4 regions of the Acidovorax sp. FG60 genome follow, and region 2 is predicted to be linked to each of the others. Evidence: predicted binding sites of a transcription regulator. Region 2 holds the regulator's gene; each other region holds the start of a gene.
What was found. The regulator sigma-54, encoded in region 2, starts transcription at its own class of promoters, with help from an activator protein. The targets are predictions, from matches to a motif close to TGGCANGNAANCTGCTTT.

Region 1 (4,837 bases), on a different contig from region 2:
GCAAAGTACACAAACAGGATCTGCACCAAGAGCGGCGTGCCGCGAATAGCCCAGATGTACACGCCGGCAATCCAGCGCACGGCCGTCCAGCGGGCGGTGCGGGCCAGCGCCGCCGCCGTGCCCAGCACCAGGCCCACGGCACCACTGACCAGCGTGAGCCACAGCGTGGTGCGCGCGCCTTCGGAAAACGCCTGGGCGTTGGGGCCGATGGGGTCAGGAAAGAACGAAAGCAGCTGGCCCAGCAACGAGAGGGCCAGAACCATCAGCACCAGTGCAGCGACCAGCGTGGCATTGCTGCGCTGCTGTCGGGACCAGCCTTGTGGCCAAAGAGCGAGAAGCATGGATCGGACGACCGGAAGGTCTTGGTTGGAAATCGGGCCGGCGGCAGGACCATGGTGACGCCGTCAAAAACAGCAAAGGGTGCGCAACGGGCCAGGCCCAGCGCACCCCGTAGCGTGTTTTTATATCAGTTGCAGCGCACGTCTTCGTTGAAATACTTCTTGGAGACGGCGGCGTAGCTGCCATCGGCCAGCACTTCGGCAAACGCCTTGTTCCAGGCATCGGCCAGGCCGGTGTTGCCCTTGGCCATGGCGGGGGCGATGCGTTCGATGAACAGCATGTCGCCGAGCTTGAACCCGGCCTTGGCGTTCTTGGCGGCGGCTTCCTTGGCCACGAACTTGTCGCTCACCCAGGCGTCGACGCGCTTGGAGATCAGGGCGCGCTGGGCGTCGGTGTCCTGCGGGAAGTTCTTCACCTCCTTCACCCCGGTGAGCTTCTGCACGTTTTCCAGGTAGCTGGTGCCGGTCTGCACTGCCACCACCTTGCCGGTCAGGTCCTTGGCGTTGCGGATTTTTGCGTCCATGGCCACGATGATGCCGCCCGAGCAGTAGTGGGGGTTGGCAAACGTGACAGCCTTGGAGCGTTCTTCGGTCACGCCGTGCGAGGCGATGACAGCGTCCCAGCGGCTTTGGCCCAGGCCGGTCAGCAGCGCGTCAAAGCCCAGCGTCTTCCATTCGAGCTTCAGGCCCATCTTCTTGACCACCAGCTCTGCCACTTCCACCTCGAAACCCGTCAGCTTGGTGCCTTCGAAGAAGTTGAACGGGGCAAACTGGCCTTCGGTGGCCACGATGATCTTGCCGTCCTTCTTGATTTCGTCCAGCGTGCGGGCCTGGACGGCGAGGGCAGCGCACAGCGCCACGGCGGTGACAACGGCAGACTTGAAAAACTTCATGGCAGGTTCCTGTGGGGGTGGTTCAGGTACAAAAAATCCGGCATGCGGGTAGGCAAGCCGGAGCGGGTGAATGCAGGCATCGCCAACAGCGATGGGCCTCGTCATCAAACGGAAATGCGCAGAAATTATAGGACGGGCGTTCACATTCGGGCCATGCAGGGCAACCCCGATGACCTCGGGGCGCCCTGGTGGTAGGCCAGCTCAGCTTAGCAAGCATGATGCCATCCGGGGGCACGAGCCCCTTCGGGCCTCGGCTAGCGCAGGAACGCGTCGTAACCCGTCTTGAGGATCAGCGTGCTCACCACCACGATGAAGATGCCACGCACAAAACCCGTGCCGTGCTTGAGCGCCAGGTGCGTGCCCAGCAGGCTGCCCACCACATTGGCGATGGCCAGCGTCACCGCAAAGTGCCACCACACATGGCCCTTGGCGGCAAACAGCGCGATGGCGGCGATGTTGGTGGCGCAATTGAGCAGCTTGGCCGAGGCCGAGGCGTTCAGGAAGTCATAGCCCAGCAGCCGCACAAACAGAAAAACGAAAAAACTGCCGGTGCCCGGGCCGAAGAAGCCGTCATAAAAGCCGATGACCACGCCGATCAGGCAGGCCGCCAGCACTTCGGCCCTGCCCGCAAAGCGGGGTGTGTGGTGCCGCCCCAACTCTTTCTTGGCCAGCGTGTAGACCAGCACCCCCAGCAGCACCAGGGGCAGCAGCTTGCGCAGGAAGTCGGCCGACATCACGGTCACGGCCCAGGCGCCTGCAAACGACCCCGCAAAACCGGCCGCTGCCGCGGGCAGCATGGCCGACCAGCGAACCTGCACCTTGCGGCTGTACTGCCAGGTGGCCATGGCCGTGCCCCACACCGAGGCCGCCTTGTTGGTGCCCAGCAGCGTGGCAGGGGGCGCCCCGGGGAAAGCCGCAAACAGGGCCGGCACCATCACCAGCCCGCCACCCCCCACGATGGCATCCACGAAGCCTGCGAGCAGCGAGGCAAAGGTAATAAAAATCCATTCCATCGCAGGATTTTCGCAGCTTGCCTGCTATGGATTCAGGACTCCTCGGGGCACTGGCGAAAGGGAGGCCAGCGTAGAACAGGCAAGAAAAAGGCGCTGGGATCGCCAGCGCCTGGAAAAAAACGCACCTCGTTGGGTGCTTGAAATTTGTTTATTGGTAGAAAGAGTGTCTCCTCGGGCCCCTCGCTTGGCACACCGAAGCGCGCTTTCGAGTGCCGCAACTGTAGCGACTGCACTCCGCTGGTGCATTGGGGGTTTCCCGCCCCCGTTGTGGGGCAGTGATCGGGTTTCCAGGGGCGGAATCGGGGTGTTGGGGTTGGCACGGCTCGTGCAATCGCGCTTGTAACAATTTGCGAAAGGGAGCCGCCATGCGGGGAGTCAACCACCGGTTCGTTGGGGTAGGGTCGCTGTGTCTGGGCCTGTGCGCGAGTGCGCTGGCGCAGACGGCGCCAGAGGTGGCGGCGGGAGCGGTGCCTTCCTTGTCCCTCACACGTCCTGGGCTGGTGGCGCAGACCACGATCAGCGCGGCAGATACCGCGTGGATGATGACCTCCACAGCGCTGGTGCTGCTGATGACGCTGCCGGGCATTGCCCTGTTCTACGCAGGCATGGTGCGCAAGAAGAACGTGCTCAACACCATGGCCAGCGTGGTGGCCATTGCCGCGCTGGTCAGCCTGCTGTGGTTTGGGGCGGGTTACTCGCTGGCCTTCACCCCGGGCAGCCCCTGGCTGGGGGGATGGGACCGCATCGGCTTTGCGGGCCTGGACTTTCAGCTCGCTGGCGGCAAGCTGGCCGTAAGCCATGTGGCGCCGCACATCCCCGAGTCGGTGTACGCCATGTTCCAGCTCACGTTTGCCATCATCACTGCCGCGCTGCTGGTGGGGGCATTTGTCGAGCGCATGCGGTTTTCCGCCATGCTGATCTTCATCAGCCTTTGGACCCTGCTGGTCTACGCCCCTGTGGCGCACTGGGTGTGGGAGCCAGGGGGCTGGCTGGCCCAGATGGGTGCGCTGGACTTTGCCGGAGGCTCGGTGGTGCACGTGAATGCGGGTGTGGCCGGGCTGGTGTGCGCGTGGTTCCTGGGGCGGCGCACGGGCTATGGGCGCGAGGCGTTCGAGCCCTACAACCTGGGGCTGACCATGGCGGGCGCGGGTTTGTTGTGGGTGGGCTGGTTCGGCTTCAACGCAGGCTCTGCCGTGGCCGCCGACGGCCGTGCGGGGCTGGCGATGGCGGTGACGCACCTGGCCGCAGCGGCGGGTGCCTTGTCGTGGATGCTGGGCGAGTGGGTGGTGCGCGGGCGGCCATCCCTGCTGGGACTTTGCTCTGGCCTGGTGGCGGGGCTGGTGGCCATCACGCCTGCTGCGGGTTTTGTCACGCTGCGCTCGGCAGTGGTGATTGGCGTGGTGGCGGGTTTGGCCTGCTACTGGGGCGCCACGGGGCTCAAGCGCCTGCTGCGCGCCGACGATTCCCTGGACGTGTTTGGGGTGCATGGCATCGGCGGCATCGTGGGCTCGCTGCTCACCGGCATGCTGGCCAGCCGCACCGTGGGGGGGGTGCCAGGCAGCTTGCTCACCCAGGCCATTGGCGTGGGCGCTGTGATGGCCTACAGCCTCGTCGCAACCGCCGTGCTGTTGTGGATCACCAACCTGGCTGTGGGCCTGCGGGTGGATGAGCAAAGCGAGCAGACCGGGCTCGACATTGCCCAGCACCGTGAGCGCCTGGGGTAGATGGAAGCCCCCCTGAGCCGCTTCGCGTCTTCCCCCGAGGGGGACGCCACCCGTGGCCTGGCAAAGCCAGTTCCACGGTGGCACTGGCCTGGGCTGCGCCCCTGTCATGGCCAGTTGGTGGTGCGCAGCGCCATGGATGACTGAAATGCCATAAGGAGCCGACCATGCCCGATTCCGACAAGCTTGCCATTGCCGCCCATTTGCATGTGCTGCTGCGCCGCAAGACGGGGCGCGTGACCGACACTGAATGGATGGCTTCCAACGTTGAATATGCGCTGGAGATCGTGCGGTTCGCACGCCAACGTGCCCAGGAGGACAACGTTCCGGAGCTGGTCGAGTGGGCCGACCGTCTCGATCTCGCCATCCATGCCGCCCCACCTGCTGCGCCGCGCCGACCCTTGCTGGATGTGGCCACGCAGGCGGTGCGCCAGCGCATGGCGCCGCCGCCGCCAGAGCCTGCGCCGGAGGTTCCCCGTTATGTGGGAGGGATTCGCTGACCACGCTGCGGCCGGGTGGCCGTTGCGCGGGCGGTGTCAGTGCGCTGCCGTGCCTTGCACGAACAGGCCCGCCGTGGGCAGCAGCCCGGCCAGCTTGTCATCGCCATAGGTGCGCAGCACCTGCGCAATCACGACCTGGTAGCCGTTGAGCCACTGCGCTTGCGCCGCCTTGGCCTTCAGGTGGGCGGGGTGCTGCATCAATGCCTGCAGCGCTTCGAGCGACTGCCAATAGTAGACGTTGGACACGAGGCCCTTGCCCGTGTCCTCCCACGATTCCTCGCCCAGGTAGCCGTCGATGGAGCGGGCGGCGGTGGCAATCGCCTCGTCCAGGCGGTGGAAGGCGTCGTCGAATTGTTTGGTGGCAAAGATGAA
Region 2 (4,837 bases):
CCAAGTTCGCCGTGCTTCGCAACTGCAGGACGCCTACGGTGTGGAGGGCGTGCCCTCGATGGGTGTGGCGGGCAAGTTCTACACCGATGGCACCATGGCGGGCAGCATGCAAAACGTGCTGCAGGTGGTGGAACATTTGGCGACAGTGGCCCGCAAAGGCTGACGGTTTTCGCCCGGCCGCCGGTTCCCATTGGCAAAAGCCCGCACATGCGGGCTTTTTTCATGGAGGAACGCGACGGGGTGGCTACAATGATTGCAAGATTCGTGCCCTATGAACCATCGCCTCCTTCCGATCCTCCTGCTCGCGGCCCTGGCCTGCACCTTCGGTGTGGCCCATGCCGAAAAGGCCGACCGCGCCAAGCCCATGAACATCGAGGCGGACGCTTTGCGCCACGATGAACTCAAGCAAACCAGCGTGTTCTCTGGCCGCGTGGTCATGACCAAGGGCTCCATCGTGCTGCGCGGCGCGCGGCTGGATGTGCGCCAGGATGCCGATGGCTACCAGTACGGTGTGGTCACGGCAGAGCCCGGCAAGCGCGCTTTCTTCCGGCAAAAGCGCGACACCCTGCCGGGAGCACCCGACGAGTTCATCGAAGGCGAGAGCGAAGTCATCGAGTACGACGGCAAGGCCGACAACGTGCGCTTCATCACCCGTGCCGAGCTGCGCCGCTACCGGGGCGCTGTGCTCAGCGACGAGATCACAGGCGCCGTGATTGTCTACAACAACCTGACCGACGTGTTCTCCGTGGACGGCAAGCGCACCGCCACCAACGCTGCGGGCGATGCCCCCGCACCAGGCAGCCGCGTGCGCGCCGTGCTGGCCCCCAAAGATCCACCGCCCGCTGCGGCGGCCCCCGAGGCGGCGTCCCCGGCCTCAGCCCCGGCGCTGCGCCCCAGCAACAGCCTTGGCGGCGGCGCCAAGTGAGTGGGCCCGCTGTGAGTACCGGTCCTGACACTCAGGCGGGTAGCCGCCTGGGGCCTGATTCCCAGGCGGGCAGCCGCCTGGAGGTGCAGCACCTGGCGAAGTCTTATGGCAGCCGCAAGGTCGTCAAGGACGTTTCGCTGGTCGTGCAAAAAGGTGAGGTCGTGGGGCTGCTCGGCCCCAACGGCGCGGGCAAGACCACCTCGTTCTACATGATCGTGGGCCTGGTGCGCAGCGACGAGGGAGACATCCGCATCGACGGCCAATCGGTGGCCCACATGCCCATCCACCGGCGCTCGCGCCTGGGCCTGTCGTACCTGCCTCAGGAAGCCTCGATCTTTCGCAAACTCACGGTCGAAGAGAACGTGCGCGCCGTGCTGGAACTGCAGCGTGGTGATGACGGCCAGCCGCTCTCGCGCGACGCCATCGAGGAGCGCCTGACGGCCCTGCTGCAGGAGCTGCGCGTGGACCACCTGCGCGCCTCGCCCGCCATGGCCCTGTCCGGTGGCGAGCGCCGCCGCGTCGAGATTGCCCGGGCCCTGGCCACTCAACCGCGTTTCATCCTGCTGGACGAGCCCTTTGCCGGCATCGACCCCATTGCCGTGATCGAGATCCAGCGCATCATCGGCTTCCTGAAGGCGCGGGGCATCGGCGTGCTCATCACCGACCACAATGTGCGCGAAACCCTGGGCATCTGCGACCACGCCTTCATCATCAGCGATGGCCGCGTGCTCGCGCAGGGCACGCCGTCCGAGATCGTGGACAACGCCGAGGTACGACGTGTTTACCTTGGCGAACACTTCAGGATGTGATGAAGCCTGGACTCTCGCTGCGCGTCTCGCAGCATCTTGCATTGACCCCCCAGCTTCAGCAGTCCATCCGGCTGCTGCAGTTGTCCACGCTCGAACTCTCGCAGGAAGTCGAGCAGATGCTCGACGAAAACCCGTTCCTCGAACGCAATGCCGACGAAGCTCCGCGCGAGGAGTTTGGGCTCGAAGCCGCCGACACGCCCGCGCAGCCCGATGAGTACAGCGCCGATGATGCTATATTTTCAGGAGCTAACAGCGCAAGCAGCACAAGCGCTGAAGGCCAAAATGATGCTGAAACACCGAGTGCTGGCGCTGACGAGCCTGACTGGAGCGGTGACGGCACGGTAGAAATGGCGCCCAACGACGCGGAGTGGGGCGGGGATGCGCCCGCCCGCAACCGCAACGACTCCGAAGGCGACGAGGCCGACGCCACCGAGCTGGCCCGTTCGCATGAATCGCTGACCGCCTTTTTGCACCGTCAGGCACTGGCGCTGCGCTTGTCAGAGATTGACCGCGCAGCGCTGCGTTTTCTCATTGAATCGCTCAACGACGACGGCTACCTCGAAGAGCCGCTGGAAGAGCTGGCCATCAGCCTGGCCGGGCCGGACGACCTGGAGCAGATTGAAGAGCTGGTGCACCGCTTCACCGTGGCCCAGCGCCTGCTGCAAAGCCTGGAGCCCACCGGCGTGGGTGCGCGCAACCTGGCCGAATGCCTGACGCTGCAGCTCACGGCGCTGGCTGCCGACGAGGACAGCGATGCTGACCCCGACACGGTGCAGACCGCGCTGCGCATTTGTCAGCAGCCGCTGGAGATGCTGGCCCGCCGCGACATCCGCCGCCTGACGCAGCTGTGTGGCGACGGCGAAGAGCGCACCCGCGCCGCCATGGCGCTGATCGCTCGCCTGGAGCCTCGCCCCGGCCGTCGCTTTGCCGACGTGGAGCGCAACATCATCATTCCCGACGTCATCGTGCGCAAAGCCGGGCGCGCTAACGGCCGCGACGGCCAGCACAACTTCATCGTCAGCCTCAACCCCGATGTGATGCCGCGCTTGCGCGTGCACGACATCTATGCTGGCGCCCTGCGCGGCCACAAGGGCGGCGAGGGCCACCAGGGCATGCAGCAGCGCCTGCAGGAGGCGCGCTGGTTCATCAAGAACATCCAGCAGCGCTTTGACACCATCCTGCGCGTCTCGCGCGCCATCGTGGAGCGGCAAAAAAGCTTCTTCACCCACGGCGAGTTGGCCATGCGCCCGCTGGTGCTGCGCGACATCGCCGACGAACTGGGCCTGCACGAATCCACCATCAGCCGCGTGACCACCGCCAAATACATGGCCACGCCAATTGGCACGTATGAGCTGAAGTACTTCTTTGGCTCGGGCCTGGGTACCGAGACCGGCGGCAACGCGTCCAGCACCGCCGTGCGCGCCCTCATCAAGCAGTTTGTGGCCGCAGAAAGCCCCGCCAAGCCGCTGTCCGACAGCCAGATCGCCGAGATGCTCAAGGAGCAGGGCATCGAGTGCGCACGCCGCACCGTGGCCAAGTACCGCGAGGCGCTCAAGATCGCGCCGGCCAACCTGCGCAAGGCGCTGTAGGTACCCCGGTTGGGGGCGCATGGCTCGCCCTGTTTGAATTTTTCGTTTTTCTATCCGCCACCCCACCATGGCCCGCATCGTCTTCGACCTCCCCCCGCACTTCGGCTTTGCCACCGAGCTGCAGATCTACATCAGCCACGTGAACCAGGGCGGGCACCTGGACAACGCGCAACTGCTGAGCCTGGTCTCTGAAGCGCGGGTGCGCTTCTTCCAGTCGCTGGGCTACCCCGAGGCCGACGTGGGCGGGCTGTCCATCGTGGTCGGCGACATCGTGGCGCAGTACAAGTCCGAAGGTTTCCATGGCGAGACCATGCGCGTGGAGATGGCCCCGGCGGACTTCAACCGCTATGGGTTTGACCTGGTCTTTTGCATGACCGAGAAGACCTCAGGCCGCGAGGTGGCGCGCGGCAAGATCGGCATCGTCTTCATCGGCAAGGCCGACCGCAAGGTGGCGCCGATCCCCGAATCCATCCGCCAATTGCTGCTGGCCCGCGCGGGAACGCAGGATTCCCACGCATTGTCTGAGCGCGTATCCTCCCCATCGACATGAACCAACTCCAACTTTTTCTCCCCTGCGCCGCTGGTGTGGAGGGCTTTCTGGCCGATGAGGTGCATGGCATCACCGGCCTCACGGGGCAAGACCTGCTGGTCGGCCGCGGCGGCGTGCTGCTGCGCGCCTCGTGGCGCGAGGCGCTGCTGCTCAACCTGCACAGCCGACTGGCCCAGCGCGTACTGGTGCAGTTGGCGCACCGCCCGTACCGCTCCGAGAACGATCTCTATGCCATGGCCAGCGACGTGGCCTGGGAAATCTGGTTCACCACGCGCCAGACCTTCAAGGTCGAGGTGACGGCCCAGCACAGCCCGTTGCAGAGCCTCAACTTCGCAGGTCTCAAGGTCAAGGACGCGGTGGCCGACCGCTTCCGCGCCAAAAGCGGTGTGCGGCCCGACGTGAACACCCAGTGGCCCGATGTGCGCATCCACCTGCACCTGACCACCGACGAGGCCACGATCTACATCGACACCTCGGGCGAGCCGCTGTTCAAACGCGGCTGGCGCGAGGACAAGGGCGATGCGCCACTGAAAGAAACCCTGGCCGCCGCCATGATTGCCGCCAGCGGCTGGGACCCGCATGGCGACAACCCCCAGCCGCTGTACGACCCCTGCTGCGGCAGCGGCACCATCGTGATCGAAGCCGCGCAGATCGCCTGCCGCATCCCGGCGGGCATGCTGCGGCGCTTTGCGTTCGAGAAGCTGCTGCCGTTCCAGGCCCATGTCTGGGATGCTATTAAAAACGAAGCTGAAAGTGCAATACAGAAAAGCGCTGTGCCCCTGTTTGGCAGTGATGTGGCCTTCCGCATGGTCGACTTTGCGCAGCGCAATGCTGAGCGCGCAGGCGTGGCCGATGCCGTGCAGCTGCGCGGCGGCGACGCCCTGCAGCGCATGCCACCGTGCGACCAGCCTGGCGTGATGCTGCTCAACCCGCCCTACGGCGAGCGCATTGCTGCAGCCGGTGC
Region 3 (4,837 bases), on a different contig from region 2:
CCGGTTTCAACGTGCACCTGGCTGCCGGCCTGCTGCAAGAAGCCGCCGCCCTGACCACGCAGATTGCAGGCGAAGTGATTCCGTCCGACGTGCCCGGCAGCCTGGCCATGGGTGTGCGCCAGGCGGCGGGCGTAGTGCTGGGCATTGCACCGTGGAACGCACCCGTCATCCTGGGCGTGCGCGCCATCGCCACCCCGCTGGCCTGCGGCAACACGGTGATCCTGAAGGGGTCGGAGCTGTGCCCCGCCACACACGGCCTCATCATCGAGGCGCTGCAGGAGGCCGGTTTGCCCCCCGGTGTGGTGAACTTCGTGACCAATGCACCCGCCGATGCGGGCGCCGTGGTCGAGGCCATCGTGGCCCACCCGGCAGTGCGCCGCGTCAACTTCACCGGCTCCACCAAGGTGGGCCGCATCATTGCGCAGACCTGCGCCAAGTACCTCAAGCCCGTGGTGCTGGAGCTGGGCGGCAAGGCCCCGCTGCTGGTGCTGGATGACGCCGATATCGACGCCGCCGTGGCGGGCACCGTGTTTGGCGCGTTCGCCAACTCGGGCCAGATCTGCATGTCCACCGAACGCATCATCGTGGACAACGCCGTGGCCGACGCGTTTGTGGCCAAGCTGGGCGAGCGCGCCAAGGCCCTGCCGCTGGGCGACCCGCGCAAGGGCCCGGTGGTGTTGGGCTCGGTGGTGGACATGGCCACCGTGCACCGCTGCAACGCCCTCATCGACGACGCACTGGCCAAGGGCGCCAAGCTGATTTGCGGCGGCAAGAGCGACAGCACGTTGATGCAGGCCACCGTGCTCGACCATGTGACGGCAGAGATGGACATCTACCGCGAAGAATCGTTCGGCCCTGTCAAACCCGTGGTGCGCGTGAATGGTGTCAAGGAAGCCATTGCCTGCGCCAACGACAACGAGTTTGGCCTGTCGTCCGCCGTGTTCAGCCGCGATGTGGCCAAGGCGTGGAATGTGGCCGCGCGCATCGAGTCGGGCATCTGCCACATCAACGGCCCCACGGTGCACGACGAAGGGCAGATGCCGTTTGGTGGCGTGAAAAGTTCGGGTTACGGCCGCTTTGGCGGCATGGCGGGCGTGCGCGAGTTCACCGAGTTGCGCTGGATCACGGTGCAGACGACACCCCGCCACTACCCCTTTTGAAAATCAAAAAAGATAGCTGCTAACGCTTGCTGGACAGGCGGTAGCGGCCTTTTTTACTCAGATAATCAAACCGTGATCGCATCCAGCGGCCAGCGCGGCTTCACGTCAAAGGCGTAGTCGGTGTTGGCCTGCTGCTGCCCTGCCTGCAGCCGCATGGCCGCCGCCATGGCAATCATGGCGCCGTTGTCGGTGCACAGGTGCAGCTCAGGGTAGTGCACGCGCACCTTGGCCGCGGCGCAGGCCGCATTGAGTTGCGCACGCAGGTGCCGGTTGGCCCCCACGCCACCGGCGACCACCACGCGCTTCAGACCGGTCTGCTTGAGCGCAGCCAGCGACTTCTTCACCAGCACTTCGACAATCGCAGCCTCGGTGCTCGCCGCCAGGTCGGCCTTGCGTGCCTCCAGCTCATCGCCCAACTTCTTGGCCTGCGTGAGCACCGCCGTCTTGAGCCCGGCAAAAGAGAAATCGAGGTTGCCACTGTGCAACAGCGGGCGCGGCAGCTTGAAGGCTGCGGCATCGCCCTGCTCAGCCAGGCGCGAGAGCGCTGGCCCACCCGGGTAGCCCAGGCCCATGAGCTTGGCCGACTTGTCGAACGCCTCGCCAGCAGCATCGTCAATGGTCTCGCCCAGGATCTCGTAGCGGCCCACGCCGTCCACACGCATCAGCTGGGTGTGGCCGCCCGACACCAACAGGGCCACAAAAGGGAATTCAGGCGGGTCGGCGCTGAGGAAGGGCGACAGCAGGTGCCCCTCCAGGTGGTGCACACCCAGCACCGGCTTGTTGAGCGCTGCGCCCAACGCGCACGCCACGCCCGCCCCCACCAGCAGCGCACCCGCCAGGCCCGGCCCGCGGGTGTAGGCCACCACGTCCACATCGGCCAGCGACTGGCCGGACTCGGACAGCACCTGCGTTGCCAGCGGCAGCACACGTCGGATGTGGTCACGGCTGGCCAGCTCGGGCACCACGCCACCGTAGGCCTGGTGCATCTCAATCTGGCTGTGCAGCGCGTGCGATAGCAACGTGGGCACGGCATTGCCCGTGGAACGCACCAATGCCACGCCCGTTTCGTCGCACGAAGATTCAATACCGAGGATCAGCAAGCTCATGCCCCGAGTGTAAAACCCGGCCCCGTTCAGGGTCGGATGCAAAAACCCCTGCTGGCAGTCGCCAGCAGGGGTTGTGCGGATGGATGGCGCCTGACGACCCGGTGGCTTGGCTACCAGCGGTCCGAACGCATGCGCAGTTCCCAGCTTCCACTGCGCAGTTCATACACGCCCACGGCGCCGTAGCGCTGTTCGCCCTTGTCGTCCCAGGTCATGGTGCCGATCACGGGCGCATAGCCGTTGATGCTGTGCATGGCCTTGGTGATCGCTTTCGGATCGGCCGACTTGGCCTTCTGGATGGCGGCTGACAGCACATAGGTGCTGTCGTAGCTGTAGTGGCCGCCATAGGCCGGGGGCTTCTTGTAGGCCTCGATGTACTTTTCAAGGAAGGGCTTGCCGGTGGTGAACTCCTTGGCTTCCAGTACGGGCGATGTGGCGTAGACGCCTTCGACCATGCCCATGGCCTTGGTCATGTCGGTGGTCTTGATGGTGTCCCCGCCCAGCAGGCTGACCTTGGTGTGGTCCACCTTGCGCAGGGCTTCGAGCAGAGCCAGGGCCTGAAAGTCGTTGAGGGTGGACACGATGACCTCGACCTTGGCGGCCTTCAGCTCGCCAGCCAGTTCGTCGAAAGCCACCGTCTTGTCGTCAAACGACTTGCGCACCACCACTTCCTTCTTTTCAGCCTTGAGCTGCTCGGCAGCCCCGTCGGCCAGGCCTTTGCCGTAAGGCGTGCCATCGTCCAGCGCGGCGTAGCGGGCGGCACCCAGCTGTGTGGCGGCAAACGAGCCGATAGCGCGCGCCTGCAAGGTGTCATTGGCCACCATGCGGAAGGTGGTTGGGAAGCCGAGTTGCGTGAACTTGGGGTTGGTGGATATGGCTATCTGGGCGATGTCCTTGGCGGCGTAAATCGGAGCCGTCTCAATGCTCACCCCCGAATTCAGGTGCCCGATCACCGCCACCACGCCCGAGTCCACCAGCTGCTGCGCCACGGTCTTGCCGGTGGCGGCGTCGGCCTTGTCGTCCACCGACACCACCTCCAGCGTCACACGCTTGCCGTCCACGGTGTAGCCGCCCTTGTTCAGTTCTGCCACGGCCAGGTTGACGCCGTTGAGCAAATCCTGCCCCAGCGCGCCCAAGGGGCCGGAGAGGGGCTGGGCCACGCCGATCTTGATGGTGTCGGGCACCTTGCTGCAGCCTGTCAGCACCAGCAGCGCGGATACCGCCATGGTGGTCAGGGCCAAGCCGGCAGAGATACGCCGCCGGTCAATGTGCTTGTTCATGCAAATCCTCTTGAATGGGTCAATGTGACCAGATGTATATGCGATGCGACCGGGTAGCTGCTATCGGGTATGCCCTGCCCATCGACAAACTATTAGCAAGTTTCAGGCCTTGGAAGCTGCCACAACCTGCTGCCAGCCTGCAACCCCGGAACGCACCGCTTCGATGCACCATTTTGTGGCGTAAAAATTGCTTATGCTCCTGGGTATGAACGAGTCTCTGCGCATCGTGGTGGTTGCCCCGGATCTGGCAGTCGCCGACCCCGCCGACGAACACGCCGTACTTCAGGCGGAACGGTCGCGGGCGCTGCGCATTGGGTTGCTGGAGAACAACTTCAACCTGGTGGCCACCCTGCCTGCCGATGTCTTCCTGAGCGAGCGCATCGCCCAGCTGCAGCCCGACCTCATCATCGTGGACGCCGAAAGCGAGGCGCGCGACGCGCTCGAACATGTGGTGATGGCCACGCGCGACGAGCGGCGCCCCATCGTGATGTTCACCAACGACGAGGACACCTCGCACGTGAAGGACGCGGTGGCGGCGGGCGTGTCGGCCTACATCGTGGCGGGCCTGGCGCCCCAGCGCATCCGCCCCATTCTGGACGTGGCCATGGCGCGCTTCCAGCACGAGCAGGCCCTGCGCGCCGAGCTGGCCGACGCCAAGACCGAACTCAAGGACCGCAAGACCATCGACCGCGCCAAGGGACTGCTCATGCAGCGCCAGGGCCTGAGCGAACAGGCCGCGTACGAGAAACTGCGCAAGACCGCCATGGACAAGGGCCTCAAGCTCGTGGACGTGGCCCAGCGCATGCTCGATGTGATGGATCTGCTGGGGTAGGCAGGTGACATCCCCCTGAGGCGCTGCGCGCCTTCCCCCTTCTCTCGAATCGCTGCCGCGATTCGGGAAGGGGGACGATGCCCTCGCTGCGGGGCGGCCCTTGCTTGGCATCCTTCGCCTAGGCCAAGCCCAGCTCAACCAGCTTCTCCCAGATGGTGCGCCGCACAAACGCAGTGCAGCCAGCGCGCATGCACCAACCCTGACCGTCGCAGGCCAAAAAAGGCCGTTTGCGCCTTTCCAGCATGCCTAGGCAGCTATCAAAAACATAGTAATGGTGGCGCCAAACTGGCGAAAACACGCTGGCACGCTGCTTGCATTGACCCTGGCAAGACCAAAGACGGTCCCACCACTGACAGCACTGACCCAATGGCGGGCCGGTGCTGACACAAAGCCCCCCAATGGGCTTTGCCATGGACAAAGGCGTCCCTCTCCGAAGCTCGTTTGCGCATGCAACCAGGCCAG
Region 4 (4,837 bases), on a different contig from region 2:
ACATGGATCACCGCCTCAAAGAACTGCGCTTTCTCCTGCGCCTGCTTCAGTTGCACCTCCAACTGCTTGATGCGCTGCTCGGGTGTCAGCGGCTTGGATGGCTCTTGCATGGGTGTGTGGGTCCTTTGAAGCCCGATGATGCGGCCTGCCAGTCCTGGCGGCCATGCTTGCGCAGCCAGACCAGCACGGTCGAGGCACCCTGGATGCCATAGCGCTCCTGGGCTTGCCCGTACGTCAGCTCGCCTCTTTCTACCTGATCCACCACCGCCAGCTTAAAGGCCAGTGTGTAGTCCTTCTGCGTTCTCTTAACCCATTGATCCACTTGACTTTCCTTCCTGATGAACAGAAAGGTGTCAACCTCATTCAGGACGGGTCATCTCCAAAAAAAAGAGTGCCTCGGCACTCTTTTTTTACAGGCCCAAAGGCCGCTGGATTTTAACGGCAAGTGGCAGGCGCGTACTTCGCTTCGAGCGTACCGGCCTTAGCGCCAGCCATGCCGGCCTTTGCTGCAGATACCCCCGTTACGGAAGAGCAGGCCCAGTCAAGCGCACCGCTGGTGCCAGCCGTCAAAGCGGCTGCCAGGGTGACGGACGTGCCCTTGGCTGCCGTACGAACATAAGGCGAAATGACCAGCGTGTTCTTTGCCGCAGCAACCCCGGTAGCGGCAGCGTTGTATGTCACCGTGATCGGGCCGCCAGCGGCAATCTGCACGCTGTCAACAAACTTGGAGTTGGCACCAGTATTTGCATTCTGGGCATTCCAAGTCGTAACAACGTTGGCCAGTTCGGTAGTGCTGGTGCCGTCAGTGGCAATCATGTTCTTCGCACCTTGAGCCAGGTTCAGGCCTTCGGTCACGCGGGTACGCACGGTGTAGTCCTGATAAGCCGGCAGCGCGATGGCTGCCAAAATACCAATGATGGCCACCACGATCATCAGTTCGATCAGGGTAAAACCTTTTTGCATGAAACGCTTCATAAATTTCTCCTCGAGATTGAGAGCAAACACCACCTGCTGGCAGTGCCACAGGGTATGACTTCTGCAGCACTTTTTGTGCCAGGGTCCGGCTACCCCCGAGATGGGGATGAGCTGGGTATGGAGCGTGAATACGTTAACCGCCTCGGGGCAATGCTCTTGGTTTGTGACATTTTTGTCGTCCTAATTTGTCCGCCCTGACTGCCGGGATGTCTGACACGAAACCAAGAGTCGTTTTGGCATCCAGGCCTTACGCAGAAAGCCCGAGCACTTATTGCTTTTGACCAATTGGCTGACCCGCAGCTATCGCGCAAGGGGCTTTCTCGCTGGGGTCGATTTTCGCTTTCGGCGTCCTAAGCCAGATAGCCTCCTGGCTGCTCTGTTCTGTCTCTTCCGAGTGGGTGAACAACAACCACGGTCGATCGACAGGTTCTGAACGTTAGGTGTTCCCGCGAGTGTCTCGCCAAGAAAGTGACTTATGAGAAAGTTAAAGGCCCGCAGATGTGGGCCTTCTTCGATTCAGCGGACTGCAATTCAAGCATGCAGTTCAAGACGTATTTCAATGTACTCACGCCGCTTCCAGAACTCATCGACCTGCTCTTGTTGCTATTGCTCCACCGATGCAAGGTGCCCGAAGTCTGAAATCGCTTCAGGTGTTCAATCATGAGGCTTTCAGCGTTGTCCATGGCTACCTGTTACTCCCATGCAAAAGAGAAGGATTGCGGCGCAGAGTCCGCCAACGGTCGAGGCCGCAGGTCGCGCTTTTGGATGTTTCCTACACCTCTAGCACCTCGATTTTCTGAAGATCAATCAGCTGGAACGCCCCGCATTCCAGCGCGTTGGCCTCGCTCATGATGAGACCGCTTTCCTGCGGCTTGGCGTGGGTGATGTAGATGGGGAACTGGTGGGCGCTGGGGGGCAAGGCCTGCAGCTCCTGGGCCAGTGTGGCGGGTGACAGGTGCAGGCTTTTGCTGGCCAGATCATGCTCGCGGTTGCTGAAGGCGGTTTCGATGAACAGCGCGGCCACCCCGTCCTCAGACTGGTGCAGTGTGTTAACACGCTGCCAGAAGTCCGGGTTCTGGCCTCCGGTGTCACCGCTATAGACCCACCAGCCGCTTGTGCCGCGCGCAGCATAGCCCACAGCGGGCACACTGTGGCGGGCGGAGAGTACCTCCAGCACGGTGCCAGCCACGGTCAGTCGGTTGCCCACGGCCAAGGGCTGCAGTTGCAAAAAGGGCGCCTCAGGCGTCGGGATGCGGGTGAAGTCGGGCCATATGGTGTTGTTAAAGACGTGCTGGCGCAGGGCGTCCAGCGTGGCAGGCAGGGCGTGGACCTGCACGGGAGTGTTGCGTAGAGACGAAACAGCGTCAAGCATCAGCGGCAGCGCCGCGATGTGGTCGAGGTGCGAATGCGTGAGGAACACATGGTCGATGCGGCGCATCTGCTCCAGCGTGAGGTCGCCCACGCCGGTGCCGGCGTCTATCAGGATGCTGTCGTCAATCAGAAATGAGGTAGTCCGGCAATCTTTGGCAATGGCTCCGGAGCAACCCAGTACGCGAACCTTCATGAACCCGCCTTGTCCTATTCGTTGTTCATTGGCCTACTTGGTATCGAAACTGGTGGCGCTGTCCCAGCCGGGATCGAAAAGCTGCCCTCTCAGGGCCTGCACGCGGTTGGCATACAGGCCATAGAGCGAGGAGTGCGGGGCGTTGTGCAGCAAGTCTGTCAGCAGTGTGCCGCATTGTGTCCAGTCCTGGGCGCGATATGCTTCGAGAAAGTGTTGCCAAGTGGATATTTCTGAGGCCCGCGCCGGGGATAGCGTGTCTAGGGGGGACATTGGCGTGTAGATAACGACCGCCTGGGCCTTGCCCTTGACGCGCACGCGGTCGAGTTCCTGCCAGGCGAACTGGGGCACTCGGGCGTGGGTAGTTTCGCTCACCACGGTACGCACGCCATAGTACTTGGACAGGCCTTCCAGGCGAGACCCCAAGTTCACCGCGTCGCCGATGACCGTGTAGCTGCGGCGGATGTCCGAACCCATGTCGCCCACGCACATGGTGCCGGTGTTAAGCCCTATGCCAATACCGATTTCCGGAAGCCCGCGCTCCTGGTGCAACAGGTTGATCTGCTCAACCGCACGCTCCATGTCCAGTGCTGCCTGCACTGCGAGTTGCGCGTGTTCTGCGGTTGGCACCGGCGCTCCCCAAAACGCCATGACGCAGTCCCCCATGTACTTGTCGATGGTGCCCCTGTGGCTGCGAATAATGTGGGTCAGCTGGCTGAACACGTCATTGAGCAGAGCTTGCAGCTGCAGGGGCTCCATCTGCTCTGACATGGCGGTGAACCCCCGCATGTCGCAGAACATGACGGTCAGTTCGCGGCTGGTGGCCTGCATGCTGTAGTTTTCGGGCTGCTTGACCATCTCGTCCACCAACTCGGGTGGCACGTAGGTGCCGAACAGTGCGGCCAGTTCCCGCTTGGATCGGCTTTCCACAAAGTAGCCGTAGACCATGTTGAGCGCGAATGCCAGTACCGCCATCACGATTACCGTCGCCAGTGGCATTGCCAAGCCTTGGGCGAGATAAAGCCACAGGTTGAGGCCTGCCAGCGCTGCAACCACCCCCAGGCTGAGAAGCACCGCGGAGGTGGCTGACAGCGCGGGCAGGGCGAGGGCCAGCAAAACACCTGCGCAGAGCAGTTGTGCAGCGTCAAAGCCCACCGCGTAGTCGGGTCGCACGATGCTTTTGCCATCGAGAAAGGCGGACAGCATATTGGCGTGGGTTTCCACACCGGGATAGGTTCGGCCTACGGGGGTTACGCGCAGGTCGAGCAGACCGGGGGTTGTTGAGCCCACCAGAATCAGTTGGCCTTGCAGGTTGTTGGCAGGCAGTTTGCCCTCCAGTACATCTGACGCGGAAACATAGCGGAATGACCCTCCGCTCACGTCGCCGGGGCCGCGAAAGGGTATGAGTGTTGCTAGCCGGTCGTCTACAGGCAGCGCAAGTTCGCGGCCATCTTGACGCAGCACGATGCTGTGCAAGGTGTCGTGGGTGCCTTGGGGGGCGGCGCTGACATAGTTGGGATGTACTTCCGGCAAGCCAAGCAGCGTGCGAAACATCGCAAGCGCCAAGGATTCGTAGTACTTTCCCTGGTGCTCCGCAAGGAGAGGAAGGGAACGGACAACGCCATCGTCATCGGTAACCGAGTTGAAAAAACCCGCAGCAGGCACAGCATTGGCCAGTTTTTCAATGTTGCTGCCGTATCCACCCCAGGAGGTGGCCCGCAATGGGAGACCACGAAGTCTCTCGGTGGGCAAGGCAGGAGGGGGGAGAACACCTTTTGTTCTCCCGTCTCGGTCACTGGTGAAGTAGTAGCCCAGAACCGCAGGTCGGCCTTGCAGAGCGCGGGCAAAGAGTGCGTCGTAGTCAAGAGTGGGAGCCAGGCGCACCAGTTGTTCCTTGAAGCCCGTCTGCGCCCGCAAAGGCCCTTTGGCCAAACGCTCCAGGTTTGCGAGGCCTGAGCTTCCGTCTGCTTCGGCGAAGAGGACGTCGAACCCCACCAGCGCGACCTGTTGCCGTTCAAACAGCTCTTGCGTCAAAGCAGCAAGCTTGTCCCGTCCCCAAGGCCAGTGCCCCACCCTATCAAGGCTTTTTTCGTCAATATCAACGATGACGATACGCTCATCCAGCGTACGCGGCATGGTCGCACGCAGCCGGGTGTCGTAGATGATGTTTTCGAGCCGCTCCAGCACCTGGAGATGAAGGGCGCCTGAAATGTGCAGCAGTGCAAACGCTAACGGAATCAGGGTGACTGCCGTGCGGCGAGCGTGCCGTCGGAACAGATGCAAGAGTCTGGATTGCATGGG

Region 1: a site for sigma-54 is predicted at 2,559-2,576, ahead of ACODS0_RS23205 (ammonium transporter). Genes of this name have one in related genera too.
Region 3: a site for sigma-54 is predicted at 3,720-3,737, ahead of ACODS0_RS24315 (ANTAR domain-containing response regulator). Genes of this name have one in related genera too.
Region 4: a site for sigma-54 is predicted at 1,039-1,056, ahead of ACODS0_RS08000 (pilin). Genes of this name have one in related genera too.

The regions. Positions count from the first base shown of each region.
Region 1 is NZ_JBMDJC010000021.1:56,261-61,097, forward strand. Features, by position in the region: gene ACODS0_RS23190 (amino acid ABC transporter permease) at 1-341, opposite strand, end outside; gene ACODS0_RS23195 (transporter substrate-binding domain-containing protein) at 467-1,231, opposite strand; gene ACODS0_RS23200 (sulfite exporter TauE/SafE family protein) at 1,486-2,244, opposite strand; gene ACODS0_RS23205 (ammonium transporter) at 2,610-3,968, shown strand; gene ACODS0_RS23210 (hypothetical protein) at 4,133-4,465, shown strand; gene ACODS0_RS23215 (antibiotic biosynthesis monooxygenase family protein) at 4,502-4,837, opposite strand, start outside.
Region 2 is NZ_JBMDJC010000005.1:18,218-23,054, forward strand. Features, by position in the region: gene ACODS0_RS09015 (thiol:disulfide interchange protein DsbA/DsbL) at 1-163, shown strand, start outside; gene lptA (lipopolysaccharide transport periplasmic protein LptA) at 272-925, shown strand; gene lptB (LPS export ABC transporter ATP-binding protein) at 937-1,734, shown strand; gene ACODS0_RS09030 (RNA polymerase factor sigma-54) at 1,734-3,323, shown strand; gene ACODS0_RS09035 (acyl-CoA thioesterase) at 3,391-3,873, shown strand; gene ACODS0_RS09040 (THUMP domain-containing class I SAM-dependent RNA methyltransferase) at 3,870-4,837, shown strand, end outside.
Region 3 is NZ_JBMDJC010000024.1:39,752-44,588, reverse strand. Features, by position in the region: gene ACODS0_RS24330 (aldehyde dehydrogenase) at 1-1,160, shown strand, start outside; gene tsaD (tRNA (adenosine(37)-N6)-threonylcarbamoyltransferase complex transferase subunit TsaD) at 1,226-2,266, opposite strand; gene ACODS0_RS24320 (branched-chain amino acid ABC transporter substrate-binding protein) at 2,377-3,543, opposite strand; gene ACODS0_RS24315 (ANTAR domain-containing response regulator) at 3,749-4,375, shown strand.
Region 4 is NZ_JBMDJC010000004.1:175,454-180,290, reverse strand. Features, by position in the region: partial or broken gene ACODS0_RS08005 (IS3 family transposase) at 1-322, opposite strand, end outside; gene ACODS0_RS08000 (pilin) at 436-975, opposite strand; gene ACODS0_RS07995 (MBL fold metallo-hydrolase) at 1,748-2,539, opposite strand; gene ACODS0_RS07990 (CHASE2 domain-containing protein) at 2,573-4,834, opposite strand.